DNA from 2 places in the Marisediminitalea sp. genome. Region 1 is predicted to be linked to the other one. Evidence: predicted binding sites of a transcription regulator. Region 1 holds the regulator's gene; the other holds the start of a gene.
The links. The regulator sigma-54, encoded in region 1, starts transcription at its own class of promoters, with help from an activator protein. The targets are predictions, from matches to a motif close to GTTGGCACGNNNNTNGNNT.
Positions count from the first base shown of each region.

Region 2: the regulator sigma-54 is predicted to act here: its motif matches at 6,402-6,420, upstream of xdp1 (exosortase-dependent surface protein XDP1).

Region 1 covers NZ_CFIDRX010000069.1:8,442-16,135, reverse strand. The annotation lists gene AC4MRN_RS10655 (calcium/sodium antiporter) at 1-787, shown strand, start outside; gene AC4MRN_RS10650 (KpsF/GutQ family sugar-phosphate isomerase) at 787-1,764, shown strand; gene kdsC (3-deoxy-manno-octulosonate-8-phosphatase KdsC) at 1,764-2,318, shown strand; gene lptC (LPS export ABC transporter periplasmic protein LptC) at 2,315-2,878, shown strand; gene lptA (lipopolysaccharide transport periplasmic protein LptA) at 2,847-3,416, shown strand; gene lptB (LPS export ABC transporter ATP-binding protein) at 3,416-4,141, shown strand; gene AC4MRN_RS10625 (RNA polymerase factor sigma-54) at 4,210-5,688, shown strand; gene hpf (ribosome hibernation promoting factor) at 5,713-6,000, shown strand; gene ptsN (PTS IIA-like nitrogen regulatory protein PtsN) at 6,013-6,462, shown strand; gene rapZ (RNase adapter RapZ) at 6,493-7,338, shown strand; gene AC4MRN_RS10605 (HPr family phosphocarrier protein) at 7,338-7,610, shown strand.
Region 2 covers NZ_CFIDRX010000081.1:11,063-18,756, forward strand. The annotation lists gene clpB (ATP-dependent chaperone ClpB) at 84-2,654, shown strand; gene prsT (XrtA/PEP-CTERM system TPR-repeat protein PrsT) at 2,728-5,469, opposite strand; gene xdp1 (exosortase-dependent surface protein XDP1) at 5,610-6,359, opposite strand; gene pssA (CDP-diacylglycerol--serine O-phosphatidyltransferase) at 6,694-7,536, shown strand.

The DNA.
Region 1 (7,694 bases):
TGCGGTCGCCTCTATGAGTGGTAACCCCAATACCGCGGTGGGCAATGCGTTAGGTTCGAACATTACCAACATAGGCCTGGTACTGGGTATCACTGCCCTGATTAAGCCGTTACTGGTGTCGTCTACCACGTTAAAGCGCGAATTCCCGGTGCTACTTGCGGTAAATATTATTGCGGTCTACTTCCTTTACGACGGTGAACTGAGTTCCCGCGAAGGTATCATTCTGATCCTGCTGTTTATTTTCGTGTTAGCCGGCATGGCGTGGATTTCCCTGCTAGTGGAAAAAGGCGACCCCCTGATGTCAGAGACATCCGATGAAATTCCCTCCGAAGTGGAAACGGGTAAAGCCGTAATGTGGATCGGCGTAGGTCTGGTATTATTGCCGCTGAGTGCACAATACATGGTGGACTCAGCCGTGTTTATAGCCCGCTACTTCGGCATAAGCGATTTAATTATTGGCTTAACCATCATTGCGTTGGGTACAAGTTTACCTGAACTGGCCGCCAGTGTGGCAGGCGTACTCAAAGGCGAAGACGACTTAGCGCTGGGCAACGTTATTGGCTCTAATATTTTTAACTTACTGGCGGTGCTGGGAATGCCCGGTCTTATTGCGCCGGGAATTCTGGACGAACAGGCCGCCAACCGCGATGCCTACGTCATGCTGGGTATGACTTTATTGCTGCTTACATTCAGCTTCAATTTCAGGGGTACCCGCCAAATTAATCGCATAGAAGCCACGCTATTAGTGCTAAGCTTTCTGGCGTATCAGTATTGGTTATTCGCATAATGACAACGACAAACGCACAATTTATTGCCTCCGGCAAACAGGTAGTGGATATCGAACTTAACGCTATCGCCGCCCTCAGCAGCAAGCTGGACGAACATTTTGCCAACGCCTGTAATTTGCTTATGCAGTGCAACGGAAAAGTCGTCGTAAGCGGGATGGGGAAATCGGGGCATATTGGCAATAAAATTGCCGCTACGCTGGCCAGTACCGGCACCCCCGCCTTCTTCATGCACCCAGGTGAAGCAAATCACGGCGACCTCGGCATGCTAGCCCCCAACGACGTACTCGTGGCCATTTCCAATTCTGGTGAAACCGGCGAGCTACTGAACCTGCTGCCCGTAGTCAAACGTATGAATGTGCCGGTCATAGCGATAACCAACCGGGCAGACAGCACGTTGGGCAAACACGCTGATGTTGTGCTGGATATTGGCGTCGAGCAGGAAGCCTGTTCACTGGGACTGGCACCGACCACCAGCACCACGGTTACCCTGGTTCTGGGCGACGCACTTGCCGTTGCATTGCTGGATGCCAAAGGCTTCACGTCCGACGACTTTGCGTTATCTCACCCCGGTGGAAGCCTGGGCAGAAAGTTGTTGCTCACCGTAGACGATATTATGCTGAAGGGCGACGAAATCCCGTTGGTAAGCGCCGAAGCGACGATCACACAAGCGTTGCTGGAAATCTCCAAAAAAGGGCTGGGACTTACCGGCATCGTTGACGACAATCGAAGCCTGCTCGGGGTGTTTACCGATGGGGATTTGCGTCGCTTACTGGATGCCAGGGTCGATATTCATACTACCCGGGTAGCCGAGGTCATGACCACCGGTTGTAAAACCTCACAAGCCGGGGAACTTGCTGTCGAAGCCTTGAATCTAATGGAAAACTACAAAATCAGTGCGTTGCTTGTTGTGAATGAACACAAACAGCCTATTGGCGCATTTAATATGCACATGCTGTTAAAAGCCGGAGTGATTTAATGAATACGGTTGATACCCTTTACGGCCCAATGGCACTTAAACAATTTAAGCAATTACGCACGTTGCGACTGCTGGTATGTGATGTAGACGGCGTGTTCTCAGACGGGCGCATCTATCTTGGCAACGACGGTGAAGAACTCAAGGCCTTCCACACCCGCGACGGCTATGGCATAAAGGCATTGATTAACGCCGGTGTTGACGTGGCTGTAATTACCGGCCGTACGTCGGCCATCGTAGCGAATCGAATGAAGTCACTCACCGTTCAGCATATTATCCAGGGCGAGGAAAACAAAACCGATGCCCTTGCTGCTCTCATGAAACAGTTAAATGTAAAACCGCAGGACGTTGCTGCCATTGGCGACGATATGCCCGACACCGGTATGTATCAGCACGCTGCCATTAAAATTGCGGTTAACGACGCGCATCCGCAAGTGAAGCAACAAGCCAACTGGATCACCACGTTACCCGGTGGATTTGGGGCAGTCAGGGAAGTCTGCGACACCATTTTACAAGCCAAAGATAAGCTGAAAGGCATTCTTGGGGCCAGCGTATGAACCGCTTGGGCCTGATCATTGCCAGTTTGTTTATACTGGCGTTGGTGTTGTATTTACCCGGCTTTTTGGAAGAGCCGCCGGTACAGGTGCTGGACGAAGACGCCCGGGCACTCACACCGACATATCAGGCAAGAAACCTGACAACCACCATTTATGACGAACAGGGTAATCGCATTCAGCAGGTTTTCTCGTCGCACATGGAGCATTATCAGTTTTTAGGCTTTGTGCTCTTCCAGGCTCCGCAATATACTATCTACCAGGAGACTAATGAGCCGCCCTGGCAAGTCGTCGCCAGTGAAGGCACATTGTACGACAACAACATGATCCAGTTAGAAAATGATGTGGTGATTGTGAGTAAAAACCCGGAAGACTTTGTGCAACGGGTAGAAACCGATTATCTGGAAATAGATCTGGACAAACAGTCCATGGTGTCAGAAGCTCATGTTGAAATCTCCGGGCCTGACTTTCTTATTCAAAGCAACGGATTAAAAGCCGACCTGCTGAATAAAACATATGAGTTAAACCAACATGTACAAACCACTTATCAGCCTGCTAACTAGCGCGACGCTGGCATTCATTGCAACCAGTGCCACTGCCGAGCAGTCGGATTTTAAAAAGCCGATTGAGCTCAAAGCCGAGTCGCAGTTCTTAGACGGAAAAAACAAAAAGTCCGTTTTTATCGACAATGTACAAATAGTTCAGGGCAGTCTGAACATTCTGGCTGACCGGGTTGAGGTAGAAGCCACCGAAGGAAAAGGAAAAGAGGTTTTTTCCGCTACCGGCAAGCCAGCGGTTTACCGCCAGAAGCTCGATGATGGTCGTACCGTAGAAGCCCGCGCGTTTGAAATTCGCTATGAAGTTAGCAGCCGCACGATTTCCCTGAACGGGCAGGCTGAACTGATTCAGAACAGCTCCGTCGTAAAAGGCGACTCCATTGTGTACAACATGGAAAAAGAGCAGCTTATGGCTAAAGGCGATGGCAGCGGCGATGGCCGGGTTACAACGGTATTCAGTACCGAAACCATTGACGCCATTAAGCAAGACAAAAAGCCCAAGAAGCCAACGCCTGACAACGACGACCAGGAAGAGCCGCGCTAATGGCTACCCTTACTGCTAAACACCTAGCTAAGTCCTATAAATCCCGTCAGGTTGTAAGGGATGTAAGTGTAGAAGTCTCTACTGGCCAGATTGTGGGTTTACTTGGCCCCAACGGTGCAGGTAAAACCACGACCTTTTACATGATTGTGGGTTTGGTACCGCTGGATAAAGGCGATATTCGCATCGGCGATATGGACCTTACACGCCATCCAATGCACGAACGGGCCCGCCACGGTATTGGCTATTTACCGCAGGAAGCGTCGATCTTCCGCAAGCTCAGCGTGTTCGACAACATCATGGCCATTTTGCAAACCCGTAAAGATTTAAATGCAGAGCAACGGCAAAATGAAGCCGATGCCCTGCTTGATGAATTCAATATTAACCATATACGTAATAGTACAGGGATGAGTTTGTCGGGTGGAGAACGCCGCCGTGTAGAGATTGCCCGGGCTCTGGCCGCTAACCCGAAGTTTATTTTACTGGATGAACCCTTTGCAGGTGTTGACCCAATTTCGGTTAATGATATAAAGAAGATCATTCAGCATTTACGCGACCGAGACATCGGTATTTTGATTACCGATCACAACGTGCGCGAAACCCTTGATGTATGTGAAAAAGCGTACATAGTGAGTCAGGGTGAACTTATTGCACAAGGCACCGCTGAACAGGTTTTGAGTAATCAAAAAGTGAAGGATGTATACCTGGGTGAGCAATTCAGGCTATAGTTAAGGTAAACATGAAAAAGCTTGATGCGTTACCCCATCCAATAACAGGGCGTTAAGAAAAGAAGTAGATGAAACCATCTTTACAACTCAAATTTAGTCAACAACTTACCATGACGCCGCAGTTGCAGCAGGCGATTAAACTGCTGCAACTTTCTACGTTGGACTTACAACAGGAAATTCAGGAAGCGCTGGACGCCAACCCGTTGCTGGAAGTTGATGAAGGCAGCGACAACGACACTATCGAAAAGAGCAATCTGGATGCCGACAACGACGTGCAGCCCAGTGCAAGTAGCGAAAGCCTGGATACCAACGAAGCATTAGAAAAAAACGAGCTGCCCGACGAATTACCCATCGACAGCACCTGGGATGAGTACTATTCAGCAGGCTCTGCGCCCGCTCCTGGCCCCGCGTCCAACGACGACGAACAAATTTTCCAGGGTGAAACCACCGACAACATTCAAGACCATTTGCTGTGGCAAATGCGCTTAACACCCTTTAGTGACGTGGATCGCGCTATTGCCATCGCCATCATCGACTCAATCGACGAATCAGGTTATTTAACAGTTAGCCTGGACGATATCCTTCAGAGCGTTAATACTGAAGATGAGATGGAAGAACTGGTTGAATTGGACGAGGTGGAATGTGTCCTTAAACGCATTCAAATGTTCGACCCGATTGGGTCAGGCTCGCGCACGCCTCAGGAATGTTTGCTGGTCCAGCTAAAACAATTCGCAGATGACACCCCCTGGCTGAACGAAGCCAAACTGCTAATCGAAGAATACGCCGACCTGCTTGGCAGCAAAGATTATCGAACCCTTATGCGTAAATCGCGTCTGAAAGAAGACGATTTGCGCGAAGCCATGCGCTTGTTACAAACACTGAACCCGCGTCCCGGCAGTGCCTTGATTACCAAAGAGCCTGAATACGTGATCCCGGATGTGTCGGTAACCAAACGCAATGGCCGTTGGGTAGTTGAACTCAACCCGGACAGTTTACCGAAGCTGAGTGTAAATCAGCAGTATGCGGCCATGAGTCGCCAGGCGAGAAACAGTTCAGATTCACAATTTATACGCTCGCACATGCAAGAAGCAAAATGGTTCATTAAGAGCCTGGAGTCGCGTAACGAAACGCTGATGAAAGTTGCTAATTGTATTGTGCAACAGCAACTTGGCTTTTTTGAGCACGGGCCGGAAATGATGAAGCCCATGGTACTGAATGACGTTGCGGAAATGGTAGACATGCACGAGTCGACCATCTCGCGTGTTACGACTCAAAAATACATGCACACACCGCGTGGTATTTTTGAGTTGAAGTACTTTTTCTCGAGCCACGTTGCCACTGAGTCAGGCGGCGAGTGTTCGTCGACTGCAATCCGTGCATTAATTAAGAAACTGGTTGCCGCAGAAAAACCCAGTAAACCGCTCAGCGATAGCAAGATTGCTCAATTGTTGGCTGATCAAGGCATTAAAGTTGCCCGGCGGACAATAGCAAAATACCGGGAATCACTTTCGATTCCACCGTCTAACCAACGCAAGAGCCTAATTTAGGCCGAAATATAAGGAAGACGAACTATGCAAATTAATCTGACTGGTCATCACGTCGAGATAACCGATTCTTTGCGTAATTATGTTGATACTAAATTCAGTAAGCTGGAGCGACACTTTGATCACATATCCAATGTACATGTGATCCTTAACGTAGAAAAATTGAATCAAAAAGCTGAAGCCACCGTTCACCTCAGTGGTGCAGAAGTGTTTGCTTCGTCTGAAGACTCCGATATGTATGCAGCAATTGATAGCATGGTAGACAAACTGGATCGCCAGGTTATCAAGCATAAGGAAAAACTCAAAAAACATTAAGTCACCAACCTTATGAATATACAAGCGTTAGTGAGCCTGGACCGCACCGAGTGTGCGGTTCAGTGCAATAGCAAGAAGCGAATTCTTGAAATCATCAGCGACATTGCTGCTCAGACAAATCCCGAAGTCGAAAAAGAAGCCGTGCTGAGCGCGCTGCTTGGCCGGGAGAAGGTGGGCAGTACGGGTATTGGCAACGGTATAGCCCTGCCCCACGGTCGCTTACCTGAATTAACCAAAGTCACGGCGGTTGTGGTTACGACTACCCCAGCTATCAACTTCGACGCCATTGACGACAAACCGGTCGATATTTTCTTTGCCATTCTGGTACCTGAAAATCAAACGGAAGGCCACTTGCAGACTTTGGCAACAATCGCAGGTAAACTCAGTCAAAAAGAGATTATTAAAGCTATCCGCGGCGCCGAGACCAAAGAAGAGGTAATCGCAGCTCTGTGTGATGGTTGATACACTGGCTAACAAGGAACCAGGCTACACATGAAACTCATCATCATCAGCGGGCGATCTGGCTCAGGTAAATCCGTCGCATTGCGCGCACTGGAAGATCTGGGCTATTACTGCGTCGACAATATTCCGGTTAACCTGCTTCCGACGCTCACCCATACCGTGGTCGACGAGTACGATCAGGTTGCGGTAAGTATAGACGTGCGTAACCTGCCTAAAGATCCTGACGAGTTGGTCGAAATCCTGGATTATCTGCCGTCGTCCTGGGCTATGACCATCGTGTATATCGACGCCAGCGACGATATATTAGTTAAACGATTCAGCGAAACCCGCCGCCTACACCCGTTAGCCAAACTCAACAAGTCACTGGCTGAAGCGATTCAGGCAGAACGCGAGCTGTTAGCGCCTGTTACCGAGCGCGCAGATTTATACATCGACACCGATAACCTGTCTATCCACCAGCTTGCAGAACTCATCCGCGAGCGTATTCTGGGTAAGAAAAGCTCGCGCCTGGTTATGGTATTCGAATCCTTTGGCTTTAAACACGGTATCCCCAAAGACGCGGATTACGTGTTTGATGCCCGATTCTTACCCAACCCGCATTGGGAGCCCGACTTAAAACACTTAACCGGACTCGATTCACCGGTAGAAGCCTTCCTGGGGTCTCAGCCGATTGTTACCAAGTTTATCTGGCAAATTCAGAATCTGCTGACCACCTGGTTACCGCACCTGGAACGCAACAACCGCAGTTATGTCACCATTGCCATTGGCTGTACTGGCGGACAACACCGCTCGGTATTTGTGGCACAATCACTGGCAAAACTCTTTAGCGATAAACACCCGGACGTACAAATCCGCCATCGGGAGCTCAATCGATAATGCGTATCGAAAAAACACTGACTATTGTAAACAAACTGGGGCTGCACGCACGCGCAGCTACGCAATTAGTGCAGTTGGCTAACCAGTTCAACGCCACCATTACCGTCAAAAAAGGCGACAACGAATGCAACGCCAACAGCGTACTGGGATTGATGATGTTAGAGAGTCATCAGGGCGAACAGGTCGATATTATTTGCGAAGGTGATCAGGCCAGGGAAGCCATGGAAGCCGTTGAAACGCTTATCGTTGGACGTTTTAACGAAGACGAATAACCGCCCTTTTTAACCAGACAATACCTTGACCATTCAGTCCACTTCTTTGTTTTAACAAGAATTTTTTATTCCAAACATGTAATT
Region 2 (7,694 bases), on a different contig from region 1:
ATTTTTACACAGCAAACTTGAATCTTGATTCTGTCATACCCATAAATGAAGCAAGGTTATTTACGCACGGTTAAAGAGGTTTTATGCGTTTAGATAGATTTACCAGCAAGTTCCAGATTGCGATCTCTGATGCGCAGTCTCTTGCTTTGGGCAGAGATCATCAGTTTATCGAGCCTGTGCATTTAATGACAGCGTTGCTAAACCAGCAAGGCGGTTCAGTGCGTTCATTGTTGGATCAGGCAAGTATCAATGTGAATGCACTTCGCTCCGCGTTGGCAGAAGCCATTGACAGGTTGCCCAGAATTGAGGGCATTGGTGGTGATGTGCAACTGGGCAAAGAGTCTGTTGTGCTTTTAAACCTGTGCGACAAGATTGCACAGCAACGCAAAGACGATTACATCACATCTGAAATTTTTGTATTGGCAGCAATTCAGGACAAAGGCCGTCTTGGCGATATCCTGAAATCGCTGGACATTACTAAAGACAAAATTGAAAAAGCCATTGATGCCATGCGAGGTGGTCAGAAAGTGACTGACCCGAATGCAGAAGATGTACGTCAGGCACTGGAAAAATTCACTACCGATCTGACCGAGAGAGCAGAGCAGGGTAAGTTGGATCCGGTTATTGGACGAGATGATGAAATCCGTCGAACCATTCAGGTATTGCAGCGCCGTACCAAAAACAATCCGGTACTCATTGGTGAGCCTGGTGTGGGTAAAACCGCCATTGTTGAAGGGCTGGCACAGCGGATCATAAACGGTGAAGTCCCCGAAGGACTAAAAGACAAGCGCGTATTGTCGTTAGATATGGGGGCCCTGGTGGCCGGTGCTAAATACCGTGGTGAGTTTGAAGAACGGTTAAAAGCGGTACTCAATGAGCTGGCCAAAGAAGAAGGTCGGGTTATTCTGTTTATCGATGAACTGCATACCATGGTAGGTGCTGGGAAATCCGAAGGCGCAATGGATGCGGGCAATATGCTCAAGCCTGCATTAGCGCGAGGAGAATTACACTGTGTAGGTGCAACGACGCTGGATGAGTACCGTCAGTATATTGAAAAGGATGCAGCGCTTGAACGTCGCTTCCAGAAAGTACTGGTGGAAGAGCCGAGTGTAGAAGATACCATTGCCATTTTACGTGGCTTGAAAGAACGTTACGAGTTGCATCATTCTGTGGACATAACGGACCCGGCGATAGTTGCGGCGGCCACGTTATCGCATCGCTATATTAGCGACAGACAGTTGCCTGACAAAGCTATTGATTTGATAGACGAGGCAGCGTCCAGTATTCGTTTACAGATCGATTCAAAACCGGAAGAAATGGATCGCCTCGAGCGCCGAATTATCCAGTGGAAGCTGGAAGAACAAGCGTTGGCAAAAGAAACGGATGATGCCAGTCATAAGCGCCTTGAAATGATCGAATTGGAACGTGAACAGGCAGAATTGAAGTTTTCCGAACTGGAAAAGATCTGGAAAGACGAAAAAGAAGCCATGCAAGGCACGCAGTCTATTAAATCTGAGTTGGAACAAGCCAAACTGGATTTAGAGATTGCCCGTCGTGCTTCTGATTTAAACCGTATGTCGGAACTGCAGTATGGTCGTATTCCTGAGTTAGAAATGAAGCTGGAAAAAGCAGCCGAAAATGAAACGCGGGAAACCCTGTTACTGAAAAACAAAGTTTCAGACGCTGAAATTGCCGAAGTGTTGTCGCGGTGGACCGGTATTCCTGTGGCAAAAATGCTCGAAGGCGAGCGCGACAAATTACTGCGCATGGAGGATGTGCTGCATAAACGGGTAGTAGGACAACAAGAAGCCGTTGCTGCTGTGTCGAATGCGATACGACGCTCACGAGCTGGACTGGCAGATCCCAATCGACCTATTGGTTCATTCCTGTTTCTTGGTCCAACAGGTGTCGGTAAAACGGAGTTATGTAAGTCACTCGCAGGTTTCATGTTCGATACCGAAGATGCAATGATTCGTATCGATATGTCTGAATTTATGGAAAAACATTCCGTTGCCCGATTGGTCGGCGCACCGCCGGGATATGTGGGGTACGAAGAGGGGGGTTACCTTACCGAAGCTGTGCGTCGCAAGCCGTACTCGGTTATTCTGCTGGATGAAGTAGAGAAGGCGCATCCGGATGTGTTTAATATTCTGTTGCAGGTGTTAGACGACGGCCGCTTAACAGACGGGCAGGGGCGCACGGTTGACTTTAAGAACACCGTTGTGATCATGACCTCTAACTTAGGTTCGGATATCATTCAGGACAAACATCAGGAAAGTCAGTACGACGAAATGAAGTCGATGGTGATGAACGTGGTAGGGCAGCACTTTAGGCCTGAGTTTATTAACCGTGTGGATGACATTGTCGTATTCCACCCGCTAGGTAAAGAGCAGATCAAGTCTATTGCTAAGATCCAGTTAGCGTCGCTACGAGCGCGCCTGGCAGACAAGGGTTACAAGTTGGAGCTTTCAGCGGCTGCCATGGACAAGCTGGCCGATGCCGGATTCGACCCTGTGTTTGGGGCGAGACCGTTAAAGCGGGCTATTCAGACTCAGATAGAAAATCCGCTGGCGCAGCAATTGCTGTCAGGTACTATATTACCTGAATCCACCATTCGGATTGATGTCGACGGTGAGAATCTGATCGTTTTCTAATACCGTAGGAATGTGAAAGAGGCTGTGCAATACAGCCTCTTTTTGTTTGATAAGAAGTATTTCTTTCGGCTTGTTAATCCAAACGTTTGAATAATGCTTCCGCGTCAGCTTTGTCTGGAAACGCTTTTTCCAACGTGTTGTTGCGGATTAATTCTTCTTTGGCTTCTTCCTTCTTACCTAATTTTTCCAATGTTGCCGCGATATGATATTGAATCGTTGGATCTTCTGAGTTCACCGCATAGGCTCTGCGCAGCGTATCCAAGCCTTTTTCTAATTGGTTAGCCGAAACCAGTAGCCAACCGTAAGTATCCAGCAGTGGTGCTGAATTATTGGTAATATCCAGCGCTTGCTTACTGTATTCCAGCGCTTTTTCTATGTCTTTACCGGCATAGATATTGGCCATGTTATTCAGGATAAAAGCACGTTGTGCGAGTTGATCCTCATCCAGAAGCACCGTATATATTTTTTCGGCTTCGTCGTATTGCTTATCCAGCATCAACGCATCAGCAAGAATCTGCTTTACGATAAGTGAACGGTTGCCACTCGCCGTAAATTCCTTTACGTATTTTATAAACTTATTTCGGTACTGCTGGTTTTGCTGCGCGAGAACATAGAGTTTCAACAGCGGCATGTTAAAACTTGTCATCGCTTGATGTGATTTTAAATAGTACGAAAAGGCACCTTCCACTTCATTTTGAGCAAAGGCAAGATCGCCGCGAAGCATAAGGTAGTTAGCATTTGAGCCAAATGTTTTTTGATAAGATGCCAATTCTTCCTTGGCCGATTCGAGACGGGACTGTTCGACCAGGAAGTTAATATACTCAGCATGTGCCTGTTCCCATTTTGGCTTGAGTTCAATGGCACGCTTGATAGATCTTTCTGCTCCAGGGTAGTCAAGCGCCGTGCGTTGAATTTTGCTCAAACGCAGCAAATCAAATGCTTGATCTGACCAGGTTGCGTAAACAACATTTAACTGAGAAGCGGCATCCGCATAGTTGCGCATTTCAATTAGCACGTCGGCTTTTTGTAACATGTACTCTGAGTTCAATCTATCAAGATTGAGAAGTTGATTTATCTCTGAAATGGCATTTTTCAGGTCGCCCGTCTGACGATAAATAGATACGAGTAGTTCACGTGGCTCCGGGCTGGATGCGTTCAGGGCCTTTGCAATTAATAGTCTGTCAACGGCCAGGTCGAACTGCCCTTCTAACGTATAAATTTGACCCAGCAGTAATAGCGCAGACAGGCTGTCGCGTTTTTCTTTTACCACAGATTCCAGTAACTCAATGGCAACAGTGCGTTTGTCTTGCTGGAAAGCGATTCGCGCTTTGACAACTCTCGCGCCCAGATGATTGGGTTCGAGTCTAAGTGCTTTATTGACTATTTCTGTGGCTTCTTCGTTACGACCTAATCGCACCGCAATGTCTGCCCGAATGATTTGATATGCGAGATTATCCGGCCATTTTTCCGTTAAATACGAGGCTTGAATAAACGCGTTATTAAAGTCACCGATTTGACCAAACAAAATGGCTTTTAATTCGGCTACGGGTTCTTCTTTGTTATTGCTTAAATTAGCTTGTAAATAATCACTCGCAGCTTGATATTGAAATTTGCTCATCAGAAGCTTGGCATGGATCAGCTTCACTTTCGTGTTATCAGGATAGGCTTTTTCAAGCTCGGGTAGCATTCGCTCACACTTAAAGTTTCGACGAATAGAGATATAGAGCTCACAGGTCAATACGGCCACATCAGGGTTTTTAATAACAACATCAATATGTTTTTCGAGTGCGGTGATAGCGTCTTTGTAGTAGCCAAAACGCAGTAGAGAATCGGCCAGCATACCCACGATTTCAGGTGACGGTGTTCGATCAGAAACGTAACGGGCTAGTTCTGTACTGGCGAGTTCATAGTTTTGGTTAATATAAGCAACAATACCTGTCACAACACTGAGCTGTATTCGCTCATTTCGTTGTTTTTCATCGAGCAAGCTTAGCTCTTGTGTCAGTTGCTGAAGGATCTTATCTGCTTCAAACTGCTGTTTAGTCAGTGCAAGAATACGTGCTTTCAATAAGCGAATTTGAATATCTGCCGGTGTTTGTTGTTCAATTTTCGCAATAACCTGACGAGCCTCGTCATATTTTCCTAATTCTGCCAGTGCAGACGCTAATGAGCGCATATACAGCGGGTTAGACGGTTGTTGAGCATCTACGCGTTCGAATGTGTCTAATGCAGCCTCTTTTTGACCCTTGGCATGCTGTAATTTTCCATAGGTGTGCAATAGGGCGGCTGAAGACGGCATTTGGGAGCGATAACTGTTTAATAACTCTTCGGCGCTTTTGAGGTTGCCAATCGATATAAGCATGTCGGTGTAAGAACTTACGGCAGCAATATTATTCGGAGACAGTTTTAATATTTGCTGGTATTCCGATTCTGCATCTGAAGGCTTGTTCTGACGAATGAATGCACTGGCTGCATTTAGCTTTAGTGCAATTTTCGTTTCGGTTGATATAGGTTGAGAGTCGGCAAGACTAATAACCAAATCATATTCACCCTGCATCAAGTAAGCGGTGCTTAAATAGGGGAGTGCGAGGTTTTTATCTGCACCTAATTGCAGAGATTCTTCAAATTCATCGATGGCATCAATAGTAAAGCCGTCGATCAATAGAATTCGGCCCATCAGTAATTTAGACGGAAGGTGATCCGGGTTATCCCGCAACGTGTTTTTCAGCAATATGTAAGCTTCACCAATCTGTTCCTGATTGAACGCGCTTAACGCAGCTTCGTATTTCTCCTGAGCCAGTGAAGACGTTGACATTAAAAGCATCGCACCGGCAAATGTGCATTTCAGTAAGTTATTCATATTGCATCTGTGTTTACTATTTAAACTTAATTATGAAGGGTTTACAGACATAAAAAAACCCCGCTAGGCGGGGTTTTTTCAGAATAGTAGCATTATTATTTTTGTACTCTGCGGCGATTCCACATAAATACGAGCGCTGCTGCCATCAAGCCTAGAGATGCTGGCGCATTCGCTTCAACCGGGGGGGTTGTAGTCGTTGATTCGTGGCTTGTCATGATACCGGCAATTTTTACATAATCCTTGCCGTGTTCATAACCGCTGCTAGAACCGAAAAACTTATTATAAGCACCTACCAACCAATACTTTGACTCGAAGCCACCACTGTTAAAACTATTCCAACCTGAAGTGGCGCCGTGGTGAATGATTTCAAATACTGCATGCGTACCTGCAGTGATTGCACTGGCAAGTGAACTCCAGGTTGAGCTGCTGTTATATGTTGGAAGCGTATTAAAACCAACAACAACCATGTCACTGTCGTTTGTTGACCAACCGATGTTCAGTTTAGTTAAAGCTACAGACTTGTTAAAATCAAAAAATAACATGTCTCGAGCACCGTCGTTGTCTACTGTATGTTGGCTACTGCCTTCATCACGATTGTAAACGAGCAAACCGTGACTGTTAGATGAGACTTTTGCATCTTCTACAGTGCCATTGCTACCTGTGTCGGCAAACGCTTTAATATCAAGGTCTAATGTGCCTTGTGATATTTCATAGGTGTTGCCGTAACCACCCGGTGTGCTCGAAAAGTTACTCGAGCTCGTAAAATCGAATGTTGATACCGTTGTCGTCGCAACGGCTTGGCTAGCTGCCAATAAACCTATTGCAATAATACCTGACTTTAGCATTTCTCTTCCTCATAAAGACTACCCATTCTTGCAATAACAATAAAGCAAAATGCGGGCCAAAATATAAAAATCAATAATTTCAATTATATATGTCTGCTTGTGTCAGTATAATTTACGGCTATGTAAAAAAAGCTGACTGTATGTGATGAGAAAGCAATTCAACATGGCATTTTCATCAGCAGTTATTTCGAATAAATAATAACCGAATAAATACCGTAATAAGGTATAAGGCTTCATACCTTGTTATTGCTCGAAAAGAAGAGAGATAAAAATCTACAGGCAACAATAAACAGAGTATGAAATAATATAGAGGAACTATTAATCAGGGAATTCTATGACAGAAAGTAAACGCAAAGGTATTTATCTACTACCTAACCTGTTAACTACCGCCGGACTATTTTCGGGGTTCTTTGCCGTAGTCTCTTCAATGAATGGTAAATTTGAAGCGGCAGCAGTTGCAGTGTTCGTTGCGATGATCTTCGACGGCCTGGATGGAAGGGTTGCTCGAATTACTAATACACAAAGCGATTTTGGTGCTGAGTATGATTCAATGGCAGACATGGTGTCATTCGGAATGGCTCCAGCCTTAGTTGCGTATAACTGGGGACTAAGCGACCTGGGTAAAATAGGATGGTTTGCTGCTTTTATATATGTAGCTGGTGCAGCGTTGCGTTTAGCAAGGTTTAATACTCAGGTCGGAATTGCAGACAAGCGATACTTTCAGGGACTGGCGAGTCCGGCTGCGGCAGCAGTTGTGAGTGGCTTTGTATGGCTCGGTGTTGAATACGACATTGATGGTAACAGCATCGGGATTATTGTTGCCTTGATTACCGGGTTATCGGGATTACTAATGGTAAGCAACTTTAAGTACAACAGCTTTAAAGAGGTGAATTGGCACGGCAAAGTCCCCTTCGTTGCGTTACTGCTTATATTGCTGGTATTTATAGTAGTAGCAACAGAACCAGCCTTGGTCCTATTTATAGTGTTTGCCTTGTACGCCATGGCGGGCCCAATCAACACATTCAGAACGGTTGAAAAAGTAACGTTGAATGATGTGGTCGGTGATCAACTGGAGGATGCTGAGTTTCCAAATAGCGAAACTAATGCAAATACCCCTAATGAAGACAAGACTGACAATGTTGAACAGGCAACAGAGAGTGATAAAAAGACGCTTTAGTAGCTAAAATGAAGTTGAGATAGATGTTTTAATAAACAAAAACAGCTTAATTGATTAAAACGCGACCAAACGGTCGCGTTTTTTGTGGTTTTTTGAAAATAACGGTTGACGCAAATAACCAGATGCGTAGAATGCGCCCCACTTCAACGGGGAACGCC